DNA from 3 places in the Streptomyces sp. Tek67B01 genome. Region 3 is predicted to be linked to each of the others. Evidence: riboswitches for the same ligand, from Rfam matches in the RefSeq annotation. Region 3 holds a riboswitch; each other region holds the start of a gene.
The links. A riboswitch is a leader RNA that binds a small molecule or an ion and turns the genes downstream of it on or off. The one in region 3 is predicted to bind cyclic di-AMP.
Positions count from the first base shown of each region.

Region 1: another riboswitch for cyclic di-AMP. It lies ahead of ACV7NM_RS08760 (M23 family metallopeptidase); the one in region 3 lies ahead of ACV7NM_RS19325 (transglycosylase family protein).
Region 2: another riboswitch for cyclic di-AMP. It lies ahead of ACV7NM_RS06205 (LysM peptidoglycan-binding domain-containing M23 family metallopeptidase); the one in region 3 lies ahead of ACV7NM_RS19325 (transglycosylase family protein).

Region 1 is NZ_JBUYUY010000001.1:1,969,924-1,977,661, forward strand. Features, by position in the region: gene ACV7NM_RS08745 (bifunctional acetate--CoA ligase family protein/GNAT family N-acetyltransferase) at 1-861, opposite strand, end outside; gene ACV7NM_RS08750 (HPr family phosphocarrier protein) at 1,046-1,327, shown strand; gene ACV7NM_RS08755 (GntR family transcriptional regulator) at 1,593-2,258, opposite strand; gene ACV7NM_RS08760 (M23 family metallopeptidase) at 2,475-3,266, opposite strand; cyclic di-AMP (ydaO/yuaA leader) riboswitch at 3,279-3,437, opposite strand; gene ACV7NM_RS08765 (M16 family metallopeptidase) at 3,636-5,003, opposite strand; gene ACV7NM_RS08770 (M16 family metallopeptidase) at 5,024-6,388, opposite strand; gene ACV7NM_RS08775 (DNA gyrase/topoisomerase IV subunit A) at 6,739-7,738, shown strand, end outside.
Region 2 is NZ_JBUYUY010000001.1:1,331,671-1,339,408, reverse strand. Features, by position in the region: gene ACV7NM_RS06215 (aspartate aminotransferase family protein) at 1-788, shown strand, start outside; gene ACV7NM_RS06210 (tyrosine-protein phosphatase) at 835-1,641, opposite strand; cyclic di-AMP (ydaO/yuaA leader) riboswitch at 2,002-2,174, shown strand; gene ACV7NM_RS06205 (LysM peptidoglycan-binding domain-containing M23 family metallopeptidase) at 2,179-3,159, shown strand; gene ACV7NM_RS06200 (SGNH/GDSL hydrolase family protein) at 3,323-4,108, shown strand; gene ACV7NM_RS06195 (MBL fold metallo-hydrolase) at 4,258-5,457, shown strand; gene ACV7NM_RS06190 (sensor histidine kinase) at 5,666-7,420, shown strand; gene ACV7NM_RS06185 (roadblock/LC7 domain-containing protein) at 7,502-7,738, shown strand, end outside.
Region 3 is NZ_JBUYUY010000001.1:4,280,813-4,288,550, forward strand. Features, by position in the region: gene ACV7NM_RS19305 (nucleoside triphosphate pyrophosphohydrolase) at 1-445, shown strand, start outside; gene ACV7NM_RS19310 (globin domain-containing protein) at 520-1,728, opposite strand; gene ACV7NM_RS19315 (cytochrome P450 family protein) at 1,859-3,133, shown strand; gene ACV7NM_RS19320 (transglycosylase family protein) at 3,248-4,306, shown strand; cyclic di-AMP (ydaO/yuaA leader) riboswitch at 4,583-4,754, shown strand; gene ACV7NM_RS19325 (transglycosylase family protein) at 4,758-5,480, shown strand; gene eno (phosphopyruvate hydratase) at 5,765-7,060, shown strand; gene ACV7NM_RS19335 (FtsB family cell division protein) at 7,224-7,712, shown strand.

The DNA of each region.
Region 1 (7,738 bases), 2.3 Mb from region 3:
GACCACGTCAGGTACGCGCCGCGCCGGGACGGCGATCACCGCGAGGTCGACGGGGGCGCCGATGTCGGCGAGCGAGCGGTACGCGCGTACGCCCTCCAGCAGGTCGGCGTCGACCGCCTCGTTCACGGCGTAGAGATGACCGTGGAAGCCGGTGTCGCGCAGGTTGCGCAGCACCGCCGCCCCGACGCCCGCGCCGGACCGGCTGACGCCGATCACCGCCACCGAGCCGGGCGCCAGCAGCCGCTGCACGGAGCGGGCTTCGGCGCGCTGTTCGCGGGCACGCTGCACGGCGAGCGACTCGGCGGTGGGTTCCAGGTCGAGGGTGAGGTGGACGGAGCCGTCTTCGAAGCTGCGCTTCTGCTGGTAGCCGGCATCGGTGAACACCTTGATCATCTTGGTGTTGGCGGGCAGCACCTCGGCCGCGAACCGCCGGATGCCGCGCTCGCGCGCCACCGCGCCGATGTGTTCGAGGAGCGCGGAGGCCACGCCGCGGCCCTGGTGGGCGTCCTGCACCAGGAAGGCCACCTCGGCCTCGTCCGCGGGGGTGGAGGCGGGCCGTCCGTCGGGGCCGATCCGGTCGTAGCGGACGGTGCCGATGAACTCCCCGCCGATGGTCGCGGCGAGACCGACCCGGTCCACGTAGTCGTGGTGCGTGAAGCGGCGCACGTCGCGGTCGGAGAGCCGGGGGTACGGCGCGAAGAAGCGGTAGTACTTCGACTCGTCCGAGACCTGTTCGTAGAAGCTGACCAGCCGTCCGGCGTCGTCGGTGGTGATGGGCCGGATGCGGGCGGTGCCGCCGTCGCGCAGGACGACGTCCGCCTCCCAGTGGGCCGGGTACGAGAGGTCCGACTCGGTGGTCATGGGCACACCCTAAGGGGCGCATCCCCTCGGTGGCGCGTGCGCGGCGCATGAGGCAGATCAGGGCGGACGAGTGCAAGCTGGGGAAGGTCGAACGGCAGTGGGCCGGGGCTGAGGATCGGTCCGAGCATTCCGGGTGTCGTGAGAGAATGGTCTAGACAACCGTAAGAACCTGAAGGGCATCACCATGGCAGAGCGCCGCGTCAACGTCGGCTGGGCCGAGGGCCTGCACGCTCGTCCCGCCTCGATCTTCGTCCGGGCGACGACCGCTTCCGGCGTCCCGGTGACCATCGCGAAGGCCGGCGGCGACCCCGTCAACGCCGCTTCCATGCTGGCGGTTCTGGGCCTCGGTGCCCAGGGTGGCGAGGAGATCGTCCTCGCGTCCGAGGCCGAGGGCGCCGAGGCCGCGCTGGACCGCCTCGCGAAGCTCGTCGCCGAAGGCCTTGAGGAGCTCCCGGAGACGGTCTGAGCCCCCCGACCCTTCGGGTCGTCCGTTCGCGGCGAAGCCGCGGCGCCCGGTTCGCGGGGGCCGCGGCTTCGCCGCTTTTCCGCCCCACATTCCCACCCGTATCCCCGCTGCATTCTGCCGCATTCCCGCACGCCTTTCGGACACGGGAGATTATCCGGGCCCGCCGTCCGGCCCCGTCAACCGGCTCGACGCATTCGACCGGTGCGCACTTGGAAGGTGGACCCATGGCGGCCGAATATCCCTCCCCTTTTGTATACGGCTCGTGTTAATGCCGGCCGCTCGCCGTGTGAACGGCAGGTTGCGAAGTCCTCACCCTCAGCCGGTGTGAACCGGCCGCCCGGTCCGCGTGCAGCCCGGTGAGCGCCCGGGCGCGCTCGGCGTCACCCCGCGCCACCGCGTCGACGATCGCGCCGTGCTCGGCCCAGGAATCCACCGGCCGGGCCGGGGCCCGCACCACGTACATCCAGGCGATCTTGTGCCGGGTCTGGGTCAAGACGGAGATCAGCCCGGGGCTGGCGGAGGCCTGTACGAGCGTCTCGTGGAACCAGCCGCCCAGGGCGCGAAGATCCTCCCCCCGCCCGCTCCTGGCCCGCTCCTGGCCCAGCCTGACCAGACCTCGCAACACTTTGAGGTGGCCCTCGGTGCGCCGGCGGGCGGCCTTGGCGGCGGCGAGCGGCTCAAGGAGCGCCCGTAGTTCCAGCAGGTCCGCCGCCTCCTGGTCGGTGGGCTCGGCGACGCAGGCCCCCGCGTGCCGGCGGGTGGTGACGAACCCCTCCGCCTCCAGGGTGCGCAGCGCCTCGCGGACGGGGACGCGCGAGACCCCGTACCGGCGGGCGAGGACCTCCTCGGTCAGTCTGCCGCCCCGTTCGAAGACTCCGGAGACGATGTCGTCACGAATTGCTGTGCATACCGCGTTCGCAGGAATACGCAAGGCCGGACTCCGCTCTCATTCCGACTGCCGACCCTCAACCGTGAACGGCTGACCGCCGGCGTTACAGCCACGACCGTACTGCGACTCTATTGCAACACGCGACGAATTCCGAGAACGGCCGGAAATACTAAACATCGCCGGCGGGACGCGGGGCCCGGCAGCACACGCGGAAGGCCCCGGCTCGGTGAGCCGGGGCCTTCGACCGAAGCGGTGCCGTCAGACGTTGACGCCGTGCGAGCGCAGGTACGCCACCGGGTCGATGTCCGTGCCGTACGTGGCGCCGGTGCGGGCCTCGAAGTGCAGGTGCGGGCCGCTGGCGTTGCCCGTGGAGCCCGAGATGCCGATCTGCAGGCCCGCGGTGACCTGGTCGCCGACGGAGACGCTCAGCGAGAGCAGGTGCCCGTACTGGGTGTAGGTGCCGTCGTTGTGCCGGATGACGACGTTGTTGCCGTACGCGCCACCCCAGCCCGCCTCGACGACGGTGCCCGCGCCCACGGCGTGGACGGTGGTGCCCTCGGCGGCATGGAAGTCGATGCCCGTGTGGCTGCCGGAGGACCACATGCCGCCGCCGGCCTTGTACTGCGTGCTGACGTACGAGCCGTCGATCGGGGCGACGAAGGTGTTGAGGCGCTTGCGCTCCTCTTCGCGGGCCGCGCGCTCGGCGGCGTCGCGCTCGGTCTTCGCCTTGGCCTCCGCGAGCCGCTTGGCCTCGGCGGCCCGCGTCTTGGCATCGGCCTCGGCCTGCGCCTTGGCGGCGGTGACCTCGGCGGCGCGCTGCTGGGACTCGGCCTGGTACTCGATCTCGCTGTGGAGCTCGTCGGCGACGACCACGGCGCCCAGGCCGGTGTCCTCCATCGAGGGGGCGGCGGCCTTGTCCGCGGCGAACGCGGGGACGGCCAACGTGCCGACGACACCCGTGGTGGCGAGGGCGGCTATGCCGGCGTAACCGGCGGTCTTGCGGCTCAGACGACTGGAACCACGGTGCTTACCGGCGGCACGACTGCCCATGAAGGGTTTGATCCTTTCCTTCCCTCTCGCCTACCGGGTTAGCTGACGGGTTCGGAGCAGGAAGGTCTCCTACGGGCCCCTCTTGCGAGGTGGTCCGATTCACCCCAGGGACACAAGTGGGTCCCCGGCTCCCCAGGCTCGCGCCTGACGGGGACTCGGCGATCGCTGTCCGGTGCCGCGGGTGCGGCGGGCACAACTGACGGACAGCACGGCCGACGCTAGGCGGATCATCAGTCAATCTCCAAACAGACGCGCGTTTTTGTTACCTACGCCACAGCACATACGAACAACCACACCACCAAACAGGCAAAAGGGACTCCGGCGGACAAGCCGCCGGAGTCCCTCAAGCCAAGTCGCGTGTCATGCGCGTCAGTTGGCGACGACGGTGACCTCACCGATCCCGAGGGCCCGTACGGGCTCCGCGATCTGCGCCGCGTCGCCCACCAGGACCGTGACCAGCCGGTCCACGGGGAACGCCGCGACGACCGCCGAGGTCGCCTCCACCGTGCCGGTCGCGGCGAGCTGCGCGTACAAGCGCGCCTGGTAGTCGTCCGGGAGCTCCTGCTCCACCTGGTCCGCGAGGGTGGCCGCCACCGAGGCCGCCGTCTCGAACTTCAGCGGGGCAACACCCACCAAGTTCTGTACGGCTACGTCCCGTTCGGGGTCGGTCAGGCCGCCCTGCGCGAGGGTGCGCAGCACCGTCCAGAGGTCGTCCAGCGCCGGGCCGGTGTTGGGCGTGTCCACCGATCCGCTGATGGCCAGCATCGAGGCGCCATTGCCGTCGGCGGTGGAACGCAGCACCTGGCCGAAGGCGCGCACCCCGTAGGTGTACCCCTTCTCCTCGCGCAGCACCTTGTCCAGGCGGGAGGTGAGGGTGCCGCCCAGGCAGTACGTGCCGAGCACCTGGGCCGCCCAGACGCGGTCGTGCCGGTCCGGACCGATGCGGCCGATCAGCAACTGCGTCTGGACCGCGCCGGGCCGATCCACGATGATCACTCGCCCGGTGTCGTCGGCGGTCACCGGGGGCACGGGCAGCGCCTCGGAGCTGCCGCCCGTCCAACCGCCCAGGGTGTCGGCGAGGACCGCGTCGAGGTCGATCCCCGTCAGGTCGCCGACGACCACCGCGGTGGCCGTGGAGGGGCGTACATGGGCCTCGTAGAAGGCGCGTACGGCCGCGGAGTCGATCCGGGAGACCGTCTCCTCGGTGCCCTGGCGGGGTCGGGACATCCGGAGGGTGGCCGGGAAGAGCTCCTTGGAGAGCTCCTTCGCGGCGCGGCGCTGCGGGTTGGCCAACTCGTGCGGGATCTCGTCGAGCCGGTTGCGCACCAGCCGGTCGACCTCGCCGTCCGCGAAGGCGGGGGCGCGCAGCGCCTCGGCCACCAGACCGAGGGCCTTCGCCAGGCGGGAGGCCGGGACCTCCAGGGAGACCCGGATGCCCGGGTGGTCGGCGTGCGCGTCGAGCGTGGCGCCACAGCGCTCCAGCTCGGCGGCGAACTCCTCGGCGGAGTGCTTGTCGGTGCCCTCCGACAGGGCGCGGGCCATGATGGTGGCCACGCCGTCCAGGCCCTCGGGCTCCGCGTCCAGCGGCGCGGCGAGGTTGATCTCGACGGCGATCACCTGCCGGCCAGGGCGGTGGCAGCGCAGCAGGGTCAGCCCGTTGGGCAGCGCGCCGCGCTCGGGGGCCGGGAAGGCCCAGGGCTTGGCCTCGCCGGCCTGCGGCTGCGGGTGGAGGGTCATCGTGACGGCTGCGGTGTCGCTCACTGCTCCGCCCCTTCGTTCTCGGTGTCGTCGGTCTCGTCGGTCTCGTCGGACGCACCGGACTCCGCGTTGAGCGGCTCGTACACGAGCACCGCGCGGTTGTCGGGGCGCAGCCGGGCCGCGGCGACGGCCTGGACTTCCTCGGCGGTGACGTCGAGGACGCGCTGGACCGCGGTCAGGGCGAGCTGCGGGTCGCCGAACAGGACCGCGAAGCGGCACAGTTCGTCGGCGCGGCCGGCCACAGTGCTCAGCCGGTCCAGCCACTCGCGCTCCAGCTGCGCCTGGGCGCGCTCCATCTCCTCGGCCGTCGGGCCCTCGGCGGCGAACCGCGCGAGTTCCTCGTCCACGGCCGCCTCGATGGCGGGCACCTCGACCCCGCTGGAGGTCTTCACGTCCAGCCAGCCCAGGGAGGGAGCGCCCGCGAGGCGCAGCAGACCGAAGCCGGCCGCGACGGCGCTCTGGTCCCGGCGGACCAGTCGGTTGTGGAGGCGGGAGGACTCTCCGCCGCCCAGGACGGTCAACGCCACGTCGGCGGCGTCGCACTCGCGGGTGCCGTCGTGCGGCAGCCGGTACGCGGCCATCAGCGCGCGGGCCGGGACCTCCTCGACGATCTCCTGACGGAGCTGACCGCCCATGACCTCGGGCAGCGAGCCGTCGCGCGGCGGCTGCTTGCCGTCGTGGGCGGGGATGGAGCCGAAGTACTTCTCGACCCAGGCGAGCGTCTGCTCGGGGTCGATGTCGCCGACGACCGACAGGACGGCGTTGTTCGGCGCGTAGTACGTACGGAAGAACGCGCGGGCGTCCTCCAGGGACGCGGCGTCCAGGTCGGCCATCGATCCGATGGGCGTGTGGTGGTACGGGTGGCCCTCCGGGTAGGCGAGGGCGGTCAGCTTCTCGAAGGCCGTACCGTACGGGACGTTGTCGTACCGCTGGCGGCGCTCGTTCTTGACGACGTCGCGCTGGTTCTCCATGGACTCGTCGTCCAGGGCCGCCAGCAGCGAGCCCATGCGGTCCGCCTCCAGCCACAGCGCGAGCTCCAGCTGGTGGGCGGGCATCGTCTCGAAGTAGTTGGTGCGCTCGAAGCTGGTGGTGCCGTTGAGCGAACCGCCGGCGCCCTGGACGAGCTCGAAGTGCCCGTTGCCCGGTACGCTCGCCGAGCCCTGGAACATCAGGTGCTCGAAGAGGTGAGCCAGACCGGTCCGTCCCTTGACTTCGTGGCGGGAGCCGACGTCGTACCAGAGGCAGACGGCGGCGACCGGAGTCAGGTGATCCTCGGAAAGCACCACGCGCAGGCCGTTGGCCAGCCGGTGCTCGGTCGCTGTCAGGCCGCCGGAGCCGGCCTGGGCTGTGGCCGTGTGACCCATGGGCATGTGGTCCCTTCGAATCGCGATGCAGAGATTTCTGTCAGACCTGCCACTGTATGCAAGCGCGTCGGCGACCGGAGAAGTTCCCGGCTTCCCCGCGACTTCGTCCGGGCGACCCCAGGGTCGGAGTCGGCGTTGTCGGTGCCACGGGCCACAATGGTCCGCGTCGGCACCGGCCGAAACCGGTCGGCTACCCGGCCGGACCGTCGGCCGGACCGACAGGACCTACGTACCGCCGGAACCGATCACCGTAAGAGCCAGACCGCCGACCGCCCGACCGTCACACCGCCCGACCGCCACACCGTCAGACCCCGAGTACACCCCATTCTTGGTTAAGGAGCCGCGCAGCGATGGCCCGCCGCAGCACGAAGACCCCGCCGCCGGAGGATTTCGAGGAGAAGATCCTCGACATCGACGTCGTCGACGAAATGCAGGGCTCCTTCCTCGAGTACGCGTACTCGGTGATCTACTCCCGTGCCCTGCCGGACGCCCGTGACGGCATGAAGCCGGTACACCGGCGCATCGTCTACCAGATGAACGAGATGGGCCTTCGCCCCGACCGGGGGTACGTGAAGTGCGCCCGCGTCGTGGGCGAGGTCATGGGCAAGCTGCACCCGCACGGCGACGCGTCGATCTACGACGCCCTCGTCCGCATGGCCCAGCCCTTCTCGATGCGGCTGCCGCTGGTCGACGGCCACGGCAACTTCGGTTCGCTCGGCAACGACGACCCGCCCGCCGCCATGCGTTACACCGAGTGCAAGATGGCCGACGCCACGTCACTGATGACGGAGTCGATCGACGAGGACACCGTCGACTTCACCGCCAACTACGACGGCCAGGAGCGGGAACCGGTGGCGCTGCCCGCCGCCTACCCGAACCTGCTGGTCAACGGCTCCTCCGGGATCGCGGTCGGCATGGCCACCAACATGCCGCCGCACAACCTGGGCGAGGTCATCGCGGCCGCCCGGCACCTGATCCGCTACCCGCAGGCGGACCTGGAGGCGCTGATGCGCTTCGTGCCGGGCCCCGACCTGCCGACCGGCGGACGGATCGTGGGCCTGTCCGGCATCAAGGACGCCTACGAGAACGGTCGCGGGACGTTCAAGATCCGCGCCACGGTGACCGTGGAGAACGTGACCGCCCGCCGCAAGGGCCTGGTCGTCACCGAACTGCCCTTCACGGTCGGTCCCGAGAAGGTCATCGCGAAGATCAAGGACCTGGTCGGTTCGAAGAAGCTCCAAGGCATCGCCGACGTCAAGGACCTCACCGACCGCTCGCACGGCCTGCGCCTGGTCATCGAGATCAAGAACGGCTTCCACCCCGAGGCCGTCCTGGAACAGCTCTACAAGC
Region 2 (7,738 bases), 2.9 Mb from region 3:
CGTTCGTCGTGGAGCCCATCCAGGGCAAGGGCGTCCTCGCGCCGCCGCCCGGCTTCCTGCTCGCGGCGCAGGACCTGCTGCGCCGCCACAAGGCGCTGCTGATCGCCGACGAGGTGCAGACCGGCCTCGGACGTACCGGTGACTTCTACGCGTACCAGAACGAACCGGGGTTGGAACCCGACCTGGTGTGCGTGGCGAAGGCGCTGTCCGGCGGTTACGTACCGGTCGGGGCGACCCTCGGCAAGGACTGGATCTTCAAGAAGGTCTATTCCTCCATGGACCGGGTGTTGGTGCACTCCGCGAGCTTCGGCTCCAACGCGCAGGCGATGGCGGCCGGACTCGCGGTGCTCACCGTCATGGAGGACGAGGGGATCGTGGCCCGCGCCCGGGCGACCGGCGACCTGCTGCGCGGGCGGCTCGCGGCCCTGGTGGACGAGTACGAGCTGCTGTACGAGGTGCGCGGCCGGGGGCTGATGATCGGCATCGAGTTCGGCCGGCCGTCCTCCCTCGGGCTGCGCAGCCGTTGGACGATGCTCCAGGCGGCCCGCAAGGGGCTCTTCGCGCAGATGGTCGTGGTGCCGCTGCTGCAGAAGCACCGGATCCTCACGCAGGTCTCCGGAGACCACCTGGAGGTCATCAAGCTGATCCCGCCGCTGATCATCGACGAGGGGGACGTGGACCGGTTCGTCTGCGCCTTCCGCGAGGTCATGGACGAGGCGCACGGTGGGGGCGCCTTGATGTGGGACTTCGGCAGGACGCTGGTGAAGCAGGCCGTCGGCAACCGTTGACGCGCCGCCCCGGGGCCGTGGGCCTCTGGCCCCGGGGCCGTGTGGTTCAGTCGAGCAGCCGGTCCCTGAGCCGGCCGAGGGTGGCGGGCGTGAGCCCGAGTCCCTCGGCCAGGTAGGGCTCGACCCCGCCCCATGTCCCGTCGATCGTCTCGAAGGCCGTGGTCAGGAACTCGGCGCGGGCGTCGAAGAGCGGAGCCAGCAGCTCCATCACCTCGGGGGAGCGGGCGTCGGGCGAGTCGTCGCGGCGCCGCACCCGGTAGCGGTTGTGCGGCGCGTTCGATTCCAGGTAGTCCGCCACGATCGCCTCGCGCTCGACCCCCAGGGCGAGCAGTGTGACGGCGATCGACAGTCCCGCCCGGTCCTTGCCGGCCGCGCAGTGCATCAGGGCCGGGACGCTGTCCTGGGCGAGCGCGTGCACGACCCGGCCGTGTTCGGCCGTCCGGTCCCTGATGATCCCCCGGTAGGAGTTCCTCATGCGGGTGGCGGCCCTTCCCTCGCCCAGGAGGCCGCGGAGCTGCCCCAGGTCGCCGTCGCGGACCATTTTCCAGAACTCCCGGCCGTCGGCCGGGTCCGTCAGTGGAATGTTCACGTTCCGGACGCCGGGCAGGTCGACGTCCGGCCCTTCCATCGCGTGGTCCGCCCCGTTGCGGAAGTCGAAAACGGTGTGGAGACCGAGCGAGGTCAGGAATTCCACGTCGGTTTCGGTGGCATGTGCCAGATGTCCGCTTCGGAAGAGGAGTCCTGACCTGACCCTCCGTCCGTCGGTGGTGGGCAGTCCCCCCACGTCACGGAAATTGCGCACTCCGGACAGTTCGGGCTCCGTGGGCGGGTCGGCGGCTATCTGCTGGGTCACGGGCCAGGTCCTCCGCATCGTCGTGGGCCGTCACGGCCGGGGTGGTGGGCGCCCATCGTCGGGCCGCCGTCGCACTGTCCGAATTGAGCCGGTTGGGAACAACTTGCCATGTTCGGGGGCGAGATCACGCCGGACCCCGTGAGCCAGATCATACGGTGACCGAGCGTGCCTGATCGCAAAACCCGAATTCCCTTGTCGTGAGGGTCGTTGAGGGGCCGGAATGGACGGAGGGTGACGGGAATTCAGCGGGCCCTTCAAATCTGCTATTGCGTCAGGGAATTCATGGCTTGTTGTGCACGGCCCCGCTGGATTACCTTCGCGATCGATCCGGGTGGACCGCCGAATCCTGCCGCCGCCCGGGAACCGCACCCGACTATTCACGCGCGCGGCAGGAGCGGGGGAACCAGGTAAGCCGCTGTTCCGGATCTTCCCGCCGGAACGGCTCGGGGTGAAGTCGTGCGTCGCTGGCGCGTACGGCCGGACATCTCCAGTCCGAACCCGACAGCTCACCTCGCAGGCGACGGAGAGGAATTCGTCATGCCCGCACACGGCAAGCACCGCCGCCCGAAGTCCCGTGCCATGTCCCGCGGACTGGCCGCCGCCGGTACCGGCGGCGCGGCCTTGGCCCTGCCGCTGATGGGCGCCGCCGGCGCCCACGCCGCCCCCGCCGCCGCCCTGCCCGTCCAGGCCCCGCAGCTCCCCGCGTCCTACCCGACGGTGACCGCCGCGGCCCCGGCCGCCGCCCCCGGCGTCTACACCGTCGTGCCCGGCGACTACCTGTCGAAGATCGCCGCGGACCGCCACCTGTCCGGCGGCTGGGAGCGGCTGTACGCCGACAACCGCGAAGCCGTCGGCGCGGACCCCTCCCTCATCCACCCGGGCCTCAAGCTGACCCTCGGCGGCCACGGTGACCAGGACGGGCACCGGGACGGCGCCTCCGCGAAGGCGGCCCCGCGCGGCACCGGCTCGGCTTCGGCTCCGACCTCCTCCCACCGCTCCTCCGGCACGGCTGAGGCGCCCTCCGAGTCCGGCTCCGGCAGTGGCTCCGCCGACGCGCCGCCGGCCGCCCCGTCCGCGCAGGGCTCCGGCTCCTCCACCGGTGCCGTCACGGCGTCCGGATTCGTCGCCCCGGTCGACGGCGGCACCTCCACCCCGTACAAGCTCGCGGGCAGCATGTGGTCCTCCGGTTACCACACGGGCGTCGACTTCATCGCGAGCACCGGCACCACCGTCAAGGCGGTCGGCGCCGGCACCGTCGTCACCGCCGGCTGGGGCGGGGCGTACGGCAACGAGGTCGTGATCCGGCACGCCGACGGCAAGTACTCCCAGTACGGCCACCTCTCGCAGTTGTCCGTCTCGGTCGGCCAGAGCGTCACCGCCGGCCAGCGCATCGGGCTCTCCGGCGCCACCGGCAACGTCACCGGCCCGCACCTCCACTTCGAGATCCGCACCGGCCCCTCGTACGGCTCGGACATCGACCCGCTGGCGTACCTGCGCTCCAAGGGCGTCAACGTCTGACGTCGCCGCGGCGTGAGCGTGTGAACGCGTGAGGCCGGGACCCCGAGGGGGTTCCGGCCTCACGCGTTTCTTATTCCTCATGTGCATCGTGGCATAGATCACGGTCCGTCAAACCCTGCTTACGTTGGCGTAGGTCGCCCGTGGGGGTGAAGTATGTCGTGCTGTGGCAGCGACGAAGACGACACTCAAGACCATCGGCTCGTACGCGGCGATCGGGGACAGCTTCACCGAGGGCGTAGGGGACCCGGGACCCGGGGATTCGTACCTCGGCTGGGCGGACCGGCTGGCCGTACTCCTGGCCGATCAGCGGGAAGAACACGATTTCCGGTACGCGAACCTGGCCGTTCGGGGGAAGGTCCTCGACCAGATCGTGGCCGAGCAGGTCCCGAGGGCGAAGGCCCTGGCGCCCGACCTCGTCACCTTCTGCGCGGGGGGCAACGACATCATCCGTCCGGGAACCGACCCGGACGACGTGGCGGAGCGGTTCGAGGCGGCCGTCGCCGACCTCGCCGGCTCCGTCGGCCGGGTCATGATCACGACCGGGTTCGACACCCGGGGCGTGCCGGTCCTCAAGCACCTGCGGGGGAAGGTGGCGACGTACAGCGCGCACGTGCGCGCCATCGCCGACCGGTACGACTGCCCGGTGCTCGACCTCTGGTCCCTCAAGTCCGTTCAGGACAGGCGGGCGTGGGACACCGACCGGCTGCACCTCTCGCCCGAGGGACACACCCGGGTCGCGCTGCGCGCCGCCCAGGTGCTCGGTCTGGACGTACCCGCCGACCCCGACCAGCCGTGGCCGCCGGAGCGGCCGCGCGGGTCGGTGGACGTCACGCGGGACAACGTCCAGTGGGCGCGCGAACACCTGGTGCCCTGGATCGGGCGGCGGCTGCGCGGCGAGTCCTCCGGGGACCACGTCGAGGCGAAGCGGCCGGACCTGCTGCCGCTGTAGGGAGTACGCGACGTGGGCGGGGCGGGGGCCGGCGGGACGGGAGGGCGCGACACGCCGGGGGCGGCAAGCGGAATCCTCGGGGCCCGGTGTGCGTTGGGATGGTCGTAGACACGTACGACCGTCCTGCCCCCATCCTCACAGGAGGCGCCTTGTCCGGCTCCCGTCCCCTGCGTCCCCGGCTGCGTGCCCTGAGGCCCGAAGCCTTCGGCGCGGACCCGTCCGGCGCGCGGCTGGAGCGCATCCTGCGCTCGCCCAACTTCGCCGACGGGGTCTTCCAAAACCCGGTGGGGGCCCGGACCAGGCCTTCCGGCTCCATGGCCGAGTTCGCCAAGATCTACTTCCACAAGGAGCAGCGCCTGCGGCGCAACCCCGGCGCGCCGATCCCCGTGTACCCGACGACGTTGGCCGAGCTGGCCAAGCCGCCGGCGAGCGGGTTGCGGTTGACCTGGATGGGGCACTCCAGCGTCCTCGCCGAGATCGACGGCCGCCGGGTGCTGTTCGACCCGGTGTGGGGCGAGCGGTGTTCCCCCTTCCCCTTCGCCGGGCCGAAGCGGCTGCACCCGGTGCCGGTACCGCTGGCCTCGCTGGGCGAGGTCGACGTCGTGGTGATCTCGCACGACCATTACGACCACCTCGACCTGCCGACCATCAAGGCGCTGGCCGGTACGGACACGGTCTTCGCCGTGCCGCTCGGCGTCGGCGCGCACCTGGAGCGCTGGGGAGTCCCGGCGGACCGGCTGCGCGAGCTGGACTGGAACGAGAGCACCAAGATCGCCGGTCTCTCCCTCACCGCCACACCCGCGCGGCACTTCTGCGGGCGCGGCCTGCGCAACCAGCAGTTCACCCTGTGGGCGTCCTGGGTCGTCGCGGGCGACGCGCACCGGATCTACCACAGCGGTGACACGGGTTACTTCCCGGGCTTCGAGGAGATCGGCGCAGCACACGGCCCGTTCGACGCCACGATGATCCAGATCGGGGCGTACTCCGAGTACTGGCCCGACATCCACATGACCCCCGAGGAAGGCATGCGCGCCCACCTCGACCTCCAGGGCGGAACGCCGAGCGGCACCATGCTGCCGATCCACTGGGGCACCTTCAATCTGGCGCCGCACCCGTGGGACGAGCCCGGCGAGGGCACCTTCGCGGCGGCGGAGACGGCCGGTGCGGCGATCGCCCTGCCCGTACCGGGCCAGCCCTTCGAGCCGGGGGCCGCCGACGCGCCGGCCGAGCCGTGGTGGCGTCCCTTCGTCGCGAACGGCACGCCCGTACCGGCCGGCCACCCGCGGTCGGTGGCGGCCGAGCGGGCGCCGGTGGTCACCCGGGAGGAACCGGAGGCAGTGGGCTCGTAGCGGCGCGGCGCGGGGCGGAAGACGGCTCCGCGTGGGCCGGCGGATTCGGGCTGTCGTACGAGCGCTCCTTCCCAGGCGGTAAGCACCCTGGTGAAGTTGCCCAACTCGCCGTCCCGGGCGGGAGCGTGCGGTCTAGCGTGGGTATCCGGTGATCACCACCGGGCTCCGGCGACGCCGGGGGCCCGGGCCCCACGTACCGAGGACCCCGATGTCCGGATACCGCGCCGCCCGCCACGCTCCGTCGAGACATGCCGTGACCGGCCCCGGTCGGCAGTTACGCCCCCAACTGGTGCGGGCCGCCGTCCTGCCCACGCTCGCCGCCGGACTCAGCGGCGCGGCCGCCGTGATCTTCACCTTGCAGCTCGGCGGCGGCGCGGGCACCCGGGACCCCCGGCTCTGGCCCGTCCTCACCGGCTGCGGGCTGCTCGCGGTCGGGGCGCTCGCCGCCGCCCTGCTCGGGGGCCGGCGCGCCGCCATGGCAGTACGCGAACGCTGCGAGTCCCTGCGCCGCTCCAGCCTGCGCGGCCGTCAGGAACTGCGGGCGGCCCTCGACCGGCTGGAGCGGGGGGAGATCCCGCCCGGCCCGGTCCGCGGCGGTCCGGGCGGGCCGCCGCCGGGCGCGGACCCCGCGCGCCTGGACGAGTTCTGGCTGCTCGGGCAGGAGCTGCGCGGCGCGCGCGAGCAGGCGTACGGCTCCCTGGTGCGTCTGGCCGGGCAGATCGTCCCGTCCGACAGCGACCGCAAGGTCGAGGTCTTCGTCAACCTCGCGCGTCGGCTCCAGTCCCTCGTGCACCGCGAGATCTCGTTGTTGGACGACCTGGAAGACACGGTCGAGGACCCGGACCTGCTGAAAGAGCTCTTCCACGTCGACCACCTCGCCACCCGCATCCGGCGCCACGCCGAGAACCTCGCCGTGCTCGGGGGCGCCGCCTCCCGGCGGCAGTGGACCCGGCCCATCGACCTGTGCGAGGTGCTGCGCTCCTCCGTCGCGGAGGTCGAGCAGTACACCCGCGTCAAGGTGGTGCCCCCGGCCGGCGGCACCCTCCGCGGGCACGCCGTCGCCGACGTCGTGCACCTGCTGGCCGAACTCATCGAGAACGCCACTGTCTTCTCCGCCCCCGACACCGATGTGGTGGTGCGCGCGGAACGCGTCACCTCCGGCATCGCGGTCGAGGTGGAGGACCGGGGGCTGGGCATGCCGGCCGAGGAGCAGCACCGGATGAACGCCCTGCTGGGCGATCCGTACCGGATCGACGTGCGGCACCTGCTGGCGGACGGACGGATCGGCCTGTTCGTGGTGTCGGCACTGGCGCGCAGACACGGCGTGGCCGTCGAGCTCAAGTCCAACATCTACGGCGGTGTGCTCGCGGTGCTCGTCCTGCCGCAGGAACTGCTGGGCGAGCCGGCGCCGAACCTCGCCGACGCGCACGGGGGTGCGCGGGCCACCTCGTGGGGGACCGGGGCGGGGGCTCGGACGCCCCCGCTGGAACCCGTACGGGTGACCACTCCCGCGCCGCGTCCGCCCGAGCCGGTGGACGCGCGCCCGACGGCGCCGGCGTGGGCGGAGCCGCTCGCGGTGCCGGGGTGGGTGCCGGAGCGGGAGGCGGAGCCGGAGCGGGAGGCGGTGCCGGTTCCGTACACCGTGGCGGACCCCGGCCCCGGCTTCGCGGCCGACCCACCCGCCGACCCACCCGCCGACCCGTCCGCCGAGCCCGGATTCGCCGTCGACGCCGGTCTGGTCCCGGTCGCCTTCACCGTGCCCGCCGCGCGCAGGGACCCCGACCGGGACGCCGACCGACCGGCACTGCCCCGCCGCCGCGCCCAAGAGCACGTCGTACCCCAACTGCGTGAGGCGCCGGCCCCGCGCCGCATCCCGGAAGCCGAGCCCGCGGTACACGATCCGGACCTGATGGCGGCCTTCCAACGCGGCTTCGACAGGGCCCAGTCGGAGCCCCGGCCGTGACGGCGCCCGGTGCCGGGACCCGCGTCCCCTCCCTCTCCCATCCCCTTCACCACCCCCCACCCCAGCAAGGAGCGCACCCCCATGAGCGGCGAAGTGGCGACCAGGACGAGCCGACTCTCGGATCTCGACTGGCTCCTGAGCGGTCTGGTCCAACGGGTGCCGTACACGCGCAGCGCGGTGCTGCTCACGGCGGACGGGCTCGTCAGCTGTGTGCACGGCCTCGACGCCGACAGCGCCGACCACATGGCGGCGCTGGCTTCCGGGCTGTACTCGCTGGGCCGCAGCGCCGGCTCCCGGTTCGCGGAGGGCGCCGAGGTC
Region 3 (7,738 bases):
CGCGCAGGAGGGCGGCCCCGAAGAGGACGACGAGCCGTTCTCCATCGACGACGTGGCCGGGGACCTGGTCGAGAAGCTGATCCGGCGGCACCCCCACGTCTTCGGAGACGAGGCGGCCGAGACGCCCGAGGACGTCAGCGCGCACTGGCAGCGCACCAAGGCGGTGGAGAAGCAGCGGGAGTCGGTCACCGACGGCATCCCGCCGTCCCAGCCCGCTCTCGCGCTCGCGGCCAAGTTGGCGGGCCGCGCCCGGGCGGGCGCGCCGGACGTGGAACTGCCCCGCGGTGAGGGGGTCGGGTACGAACTGCTCGAACTGGCCGCGCGCGCCGAGGCGGAGGGCATCGATCCCGAGACGGCGCTGCGCGCGGCGGCCCGCGCCTACCGGGCGGCGATCCGCGCGGCGGAGGGCCTCGGGGAGCAGCGGGGCGCGGCGGCGGCGGAGTAGGGAAGCAGGGAAAAAGGGGAGCGGGGATGTAGGGGAGTACGGGAGTAGGGGAGCGGAGAAGAAAGGGAGCGGGGTCAGGGCCGGCGGGGCGCGCGGGCCGCCGGGTCGAACCAGTGCGGTGACGGGCGGCCGAGGAACCATTCGCCGAAGCCGAGGGGCCGCCCGTTCGGGCCGTTCCCGCCGCCGGTCCCGACGGCGGGCACGGTGTCGTGGAAGACGTGCCCGGGGTGCGCGCCCAGCCGCTCCAGGAGGCGGGCCGTCGACTCGATGAACGGCGCCGGCCCGCTGAGGTAGACGTCCTGCTCCCACCACAGCCCGCGGTGCCCGAGCGCGGTCGCGAGCCGGTCGGTGGCCTCGATGCGGTGCTGCCCGGGGGCCGGGGTGATGTAGGTGACGGCGAGCCACCCGAAGGCGTCGGCGTACGCGTCGATGAACGGGCGGTCGTAGAGGTGCGCCGCGTCCCGCGCGACCACGAAGAGCCGTACGTCCCGATCCGGCGGGTGCTGCGCGAGCTCCTCCAGCAGGGCCCGGACCGGTGCCCAGCCGGTGCCGGCGGCGATGAGGGTGACGGGGCGGCCGTCACGGCGCAGCGTCAGAGCGCCGCCGGGCGCCCCGAGGCGCAGCGTCTCGCCCGGGTCGGCGGCGCCGACCAGGACGGTGCTGAGCCGGCCCCCCTCGATCCGGCTCACGTGCAGGTCGACCGTCCCATCGGGGCGGGGCGCGTTGCCCAGCGAGTACGTGCGCCAGGTCGCCGGGGCGCGGTCGCTGCTCACGCTCACGTACTGGCCCGGCCGGTAGCCCAGGGGGGCGTGCGGATGCAAGGTCAGCACGGCGACGTCCCGCCCGTACCGCAGGTGGCGCACGATCCGAGCGTCCCACCAGGGCGGGTCCTCGCTCTGCGCGGCCGCGGCGGTCATCACGCCGGCGATCACCCGGTACGCCTCGGCCCAAGCCCGCGCCACGGCCGGGGTCCACGCCTCGCCGGCGGCCTCGGCCAGCGCGGCGAGGAGACTGGCGCCGACGGCCTCATACTGCTCGGGGCCGGCCAGGAACTTGCGGTGGTCCCGTCCGAGGTCGCGGAGATAGGGGAGGAGCGACTCGCTCTCCAGATGCGCGACGACGTGGGCGAGGGCGGCGAACAGCCGGTCGCGCTGCCGCTCCATCTCCTCCCGGGAGGCGGGGAAGAGGGCGCGGATCTCGGGGTGGTGCCAAAAGAGGTGGGAGTAGAAGAACCTGGCCGCGTGCTCGGCGCGTCTCTCCACCACGGCGAAGCTGCTCTTCAAGATCCTTACGTCCACAGCACCGAAGTAGGAACGGCGAACGCGGGCCGGGTCAAGGGTTGGCGTATCTACGGCCAGCCCCGACGAACCGCTCATAGCGGATGGCGGTCGGCGGTCGGGATACGGTCGGCGGGTGCACGAGCCGACTCCCGCAGCCCCCGAAGACCCCGCCTCCCCCCAGGGACCCACCCTGTTCGACTGGGAGTTCGCCACCGATCCGTACCCGGCGTACGCCTGGCTGCGCGAGCACGCGCCCGTGCACCGGACCAAGCTGCCCAGCGGGGTCGAGGCCTGGCTCGTGACCCGGTACGCCGACGCCCGCCAGGCCCTCGCCGACCAGCGGCTCAGCAAGAACCCGGCGCACCACGCGGAGCCCGCGCACGCCAAGGGCAAGACGGGCATCCCGGGCGAGCGCAAGGCCGAGCTGATGACGCACCTGCTGAACATCGACCCGCCGGACCACACCCGGCTGCGGCGGCTGGTGTCGAAGGCCTTCACCCCGCGCAGGGTCGCGGCGTTCACCCCGAGGGTGCAGGAACTGACCGACCACCTCATCGAGCGGTTCGAGAGCAGGGGTGAGGCGGACCTCATCCACGAGTTCGCCTTCCCGCTCCCCATCTACGCCATCTGCGAGATGCTCGGCGTCCCCCGCGAGGACCAGGACGACTTCCGGGACTGGGCCGGGATGATGATCCGCCACGGCGGTGGGCCGCGCGGCGGTGTGGCCCGCTCGGTCAAGCAGATGCGGACGTACCTCGGTGAACTCATCCACCGCAAAAGGGACGATCTGGGCGATGACCTGATCTCGGACCTGATCCGTGCCAGTGACCACGGCGACCACCTGACGGAGGCCGAGGCCACGGCCATGGCTTTCATCCTGCTTTTCGCCGGTTTCGAGACCACGGTCAATCTGATCGGGAACGGGCTGCACGCCCTGTTCATGAACCCCGGTCAGCGCGAGTGCCTACAGGCCTCACTGGCCGCCGGGGAGAGCGCCCTGCTGGCCACGGGCGTCGAGGAACTCCTGCGCTACGACGGCCCGGTGGAGTTGGCGACCTGGCGCTTCGCCACCGAGTCGTTCGTCCTGGGCGGGCAGGAGATCGCCGTGGGGGACCCGGTCCTCGTGGTCCTCGCGGCGGCGGACCGGGACCCCGAGCGGTTCGCGGAACCGGACACCCTGGACCTCTCCCGAAGTGACAATCAGCACCTCGGGTACGGCCACGGCATCCACTACTGCCTCGGTGCCCCGCTCGCCCGGCTCGAAGGTCAGACCGCGCTCGCGAGTTTGCTGATGCGTCTGCCAGATCTGGAACTGGCCGTTCCACCTGCGGACCTGCGGTGGCGCGGCGGACTGATCATGCGTGGCCTGCGCACGCTTCCGGTCCGCTTCACACCCCGAAACACGTGAGGGCGCGACCGGGCACGAGCTGACCCGAAGTCAGTTACCGGTCGAACTTGTGACATGCGTTCGAAGGGGGCTAGGTTCTGCCGTTACCCCGCCGTTATGCGAAAGGTGCACTACATGCGTTCCGGGAACGGCCGCCACAGACGCCCCCGCCAGGTACCCGCCCTTGTCGTCACCGCCGGAGTCACGGGCTCCGCGTTGGCGCTCCCGCTGCTCGCGGCCACCAACGCCTCGGCCGCCGACACGTCCACGTGGGACAGCGTCGCCGAGTGCGAGAGCGGCGGTACCTGGAGCGCCGACTTCGGCAGCGGGGCCTACGGCGGACTCCAGTTCACCCAGGAGCAGTGGAACAACGCGGGCGGCCTGGAGTACGCGAAGCGCCCCGACCTCGCCAGCCGGTCGCAGCAGATAGCCGTCGGCGAGCGGGTCCTGGCCTCGCAGGGCCCCCAGGCCTGGCCGCTGTGCGCCGCGTCGTCCGGGCTGGTCAAAGACGGCCCCGCCGCCGACGTGGACCCGGGCGCGCTGGGCACCCCCCGGAAGGTCGCCCCCAGCCCCTCCCGCCCCGACGCCGCCGTTCCGGACGCCGACCCGGGCGACCCCGCCACAGACTTCGGCGCGCCCACCCCGACCCCCGGTGCCCCGAGCCCGTCCGCCACGGCGCCGTTCACGCTGCCCATCGCGCCGCTCGCGCCCAACAGCGGACTGCCCGTCATGCCCGACCCGGACCTGCCGACGACGCCGACACAGCCCGGCGACCCGGCCACCACCGCCCCGGTGACCCCGACGTCGCCGACGACCCCGGCCACGCCGACGACGCCGACCACCCCCGGCGCCCCCACGACCCCGGCCACGCCGTCCCCGTCCGGGACGCCCACGACGCCGGCCGCGCCGACCACCGGGACGCCGTCCGCGCCTTCGAACGCGCCCACCACGGACTCCGCGACGGAGGGCGGCGGCAAGCACCGCGGTCCGGCGGCGGTCGAGACGCCCGCGACGCCTGACGTGGCGTCGGAGCCCACGTACACGGTGAAGGCGGGCGACAGCCTGACCGCCATCGCGAACGCCCAGGGGCTCAAGGGGGGCTGGAACGCGCTCTACCAGGCCAACGAGCAGGTCATCGGCAACGACGCCGACCTCATCAAGCCCGGTCAGAATCTGGATCTAACCAAGAAATAACGGGCACTTCGGGCAGCCGTAAAGAGCTGAATGCCCGTTATCCGCAAGTGAGACATGCGTCTCTTCCGGTCAACTGGCGTGTCTCGTACCGAAGCTCCCGCAAACCCCGCCCTCACCTGCGAAAACGCCCCTAAGCGGAACGCAAGCAGGTCGATTTCTCCCCGATGTCCCTCGTTGAACATCGGGGAGAGACCTGTCTACCTTCTGAATCGCTCGTCACCGCGAGCCTCTTCGACCGCATCGCCGAATCCTGCCGGCGGACGGAGAGAACAGTCGTCGCGTCAAGCGCCGAAGGCAGGAGCGGGGGAACCAAGGTAGGTGCCGGGAAAGGCCGTTGAGAGACGGTCACACAACCGGCTAGGGGTTAAGCCGCGCGCTGGTCGCGCGGCCGGGCAACTCACTCGCCCGAACCCGACAGCTCACCTCGCAGGCGTCGGTGAGGAGAAACTCCATGCTGCTTTCCGGCAAGGGCAAGCACCGCCGCGCCACGGCCATCGAGCGGACCACCCGCATCGTCACGCTCGCCGGTGTCGCCGGCGTCGCCGTCGCCGCGCCCCTCATGGCCGCCGGCTCCGCGAGCGCCGCGTCCGCCTCCGAGTGGGACCACGTCGCGGCGTGCGAGTCCGGCGGCAACTGGGCCATCAACACCGGCAACGGTTACTACGGCGGCCTGCAGTTCTCGTCCTCCACCTGGGCCGCCTACGGCGGCAAGGCGTACGCCTCCCAGGCGAACCAGGCCTCCAAGTCCCAGCAGATAGCCGTCGCCGAGAAGGTCCTCAAGAGCCAGGGCAAGGGCGCGTGGCCGTCCTGTGGCGTGGGCCTGTCGAACTCCTCGTACAGCGGTGGCGGCTCGGCCCCGGCCGCCAAGCCCGCCCCGAAGGCGGAGACCAAGACGAAGGAAGCCGCCCCGGCGCCGAAGACGGCGACCAAGCGCGCCGAGGCCCCGGTCACCCGCTCCGAGCGCTCCACCGAGGCCGTCCCCAAGACCTCCCCGAAGACCGAGGCCCCCAAGACGGGCAACGGTTCGTACGAGGTCAAGGAGGGCGACACGCTGGGCACCATCGCCCAGGTGAACGGCGTCAAGGGCGGCTGGGAGAAGCTCTTCGAGCTGAACAAGGACATCGTCCCCGACGCCGACCTGATCTTCCCGGGCCAGAAGCTGAAGCTCAGCTGAACCATCGGGTAACCCCCGAGTCCGACCACCGCCCGGCGCGTACCCCTCCACGCGCCGGGCGGTGGTGCGTCCGCGGCCGGAAGGCGGGCGGCGCCACCGGGTCGCGGCCGTACGGCGGTCGAAGGGCACTCCCTTTGTCCGGGAAAGCAGGCGTACGGCCGCTTTTTCGTCCCAGGACCCGGGCGGTCGGCCGGTCCCGTGCCCGGAGCCGGTTAGGCTCTAGTCGGCAGGGCCGTCCCATCGGCCCCTGCCATCGCACACCCAGCGTCACATCCCAGAAGGAGATGCTCGTGCCGTCCATCGACGTCGTCGTAGCCCGGGAAATCCTGGACTCCCGAGGCAACCCCACGGTCGAGGTCGAGGTGGGCCTCGACGATGGCAGCACCGGCCGTGCTGCAGTCCCGTCCGGCGCCTCCACCGGAGCGTTCGAGGCCATCGAGCTCCGTGACGGTGACCCCAACCGTTACATGGGCAAGGGTGTCGAGAAGGCCGTCCTCGCCGTCATCGAGCAGATCGGCCCGGAGCTCGTCGGCTACGACGCCACCGAGCAGCGGCTGATCGACCAGGCCATGTTCGACCTGGACGCCACCGACAACAAGGCCTCCCTCGGCGCCAACGCCATCCTCGGCGTCTCCCTCGCCGTGGCGCACGCCGCGTCCGAGGCCTCGGACCTGCCGCTCTTCCGCTACCTCGGCGGCCCGAACGCGCACCTGCTGCCCGTTCCGATGATGAACATCCTCAACGGTGGGTCGCACGCCGACTCCAACGTCGACATCCAGGAGTTCATGATCGCCCCGATCGGCGCGGAGTCCTTCTCCGAGGCGCTGCGCTGGGGCGCGGAGGTCTACCACACCCTCAAGAAGGTCCTGCACACCAAGGGCCTCTCCACCGGCTTGGGCGACGAGGGCGGCTTCGCCCCGAACCTGGAGTCCAACCGCGCCGCGCTCGACCTCATCCTCGAGGCCATCAAGCAGGCCGGTTACACCCCGGGCAAGGACATCGCGCTCGCGCTCGACGTCGCCGCGTCCGAGTTCTACAAGGACGGCAAGTACGAGTTCGAGGGCCAGTCCCGCTCGGCCGCCGAGATGACCGACTACTACGCCGAGCTCGTCGAGGCGTACCCGCTGGTCTCCATCGAGGACCCGCTGTTCGAGGACGACTGGGCCGGCTGGAAGACCATCACCGACCGCCTGGGCGCCAAGGTCCAGATCGTCGGCGACGACCTCTTCGTCACCAACCCCGAGCGTCTGGCCCGCGGCATCGAGGAGGGCTCCGCGAACGCCCTGCTCGTCAAGGTCAACCAGATCGGTTCGCTGACCGAGACCCTGGACGCCGTCGAGATGGCCCAGCGCAACGGCTTCAAGTGCATGATGTCGCACCGCTCCGGCGAGACCGAGGACGTCACCATCGCCGACCTCGCCGTCGCCGTGAACTGCGGCCAGATCAAGACCGGCGCCCCGGCCCGCTCGGACCGCGTCGCCAAGTACAACCAGCTGCTGCGCATCGAGGAGATCCTTGACGACGCCGCCGTGTACGCGGGTCGCTCCGCGTTCCCGCGGTTCCGCCCTGCGGACCAGTAGGCACAGCGCTCCGCGGACCCATAGGCACAGCGCTCCGCGGAGCGGTAAGCGCGGCACGGGCCAATAACCGCCTCGCGGCGCCGGCCTCCGTACGTCCCCGCACTCGGTCCCGTACCGTGTGCGGGGACGTATTGCGTAGCGCGTGCTAAGGGGAGGCGGGGCCATGGCCGGGAACCGGGATCGGTTCTCCACCTTCTCGACGGCGACCAGGCTCAAGCAGCTCGGTGAGCGGACCGCCGCGCACGTCTACCGCTCGCAGTCGCGCCGCCAGGTCCGCCGCAGTCGGCTCACCGGCCGGGCGGCGCTGCTCGTCCTCGTCCTCTGTACGCTGGTCGTCGCCCTGGCGTATCCGATGCGCCAGTACGTGTCCCAGCGCTCGGAGATCGCGGACCAGCAGCGGGCCGCCGACGGCGCGCGCAAGCGCCTGGAACAACTGCGCGACGAGAAGGCACGCTGGCAGGACCCGGCCTACGCCGAGCAGCAGGCGCGCAAGCACCTGCACTTCCTGCGCCCGGGCGAGATCGGCTACATCATGAACGACCCCGGGGCCGAGGCCGCCGAGCACCGCCGCACCGGGCAGGCCGGTTCCGACCGGCCCTGGTACTCGAACGTCTGGGACGGCGTCGACAAGGCCGACCGGCCCGGCGACTGACCCAGACCGACGACCGACCCAGACCA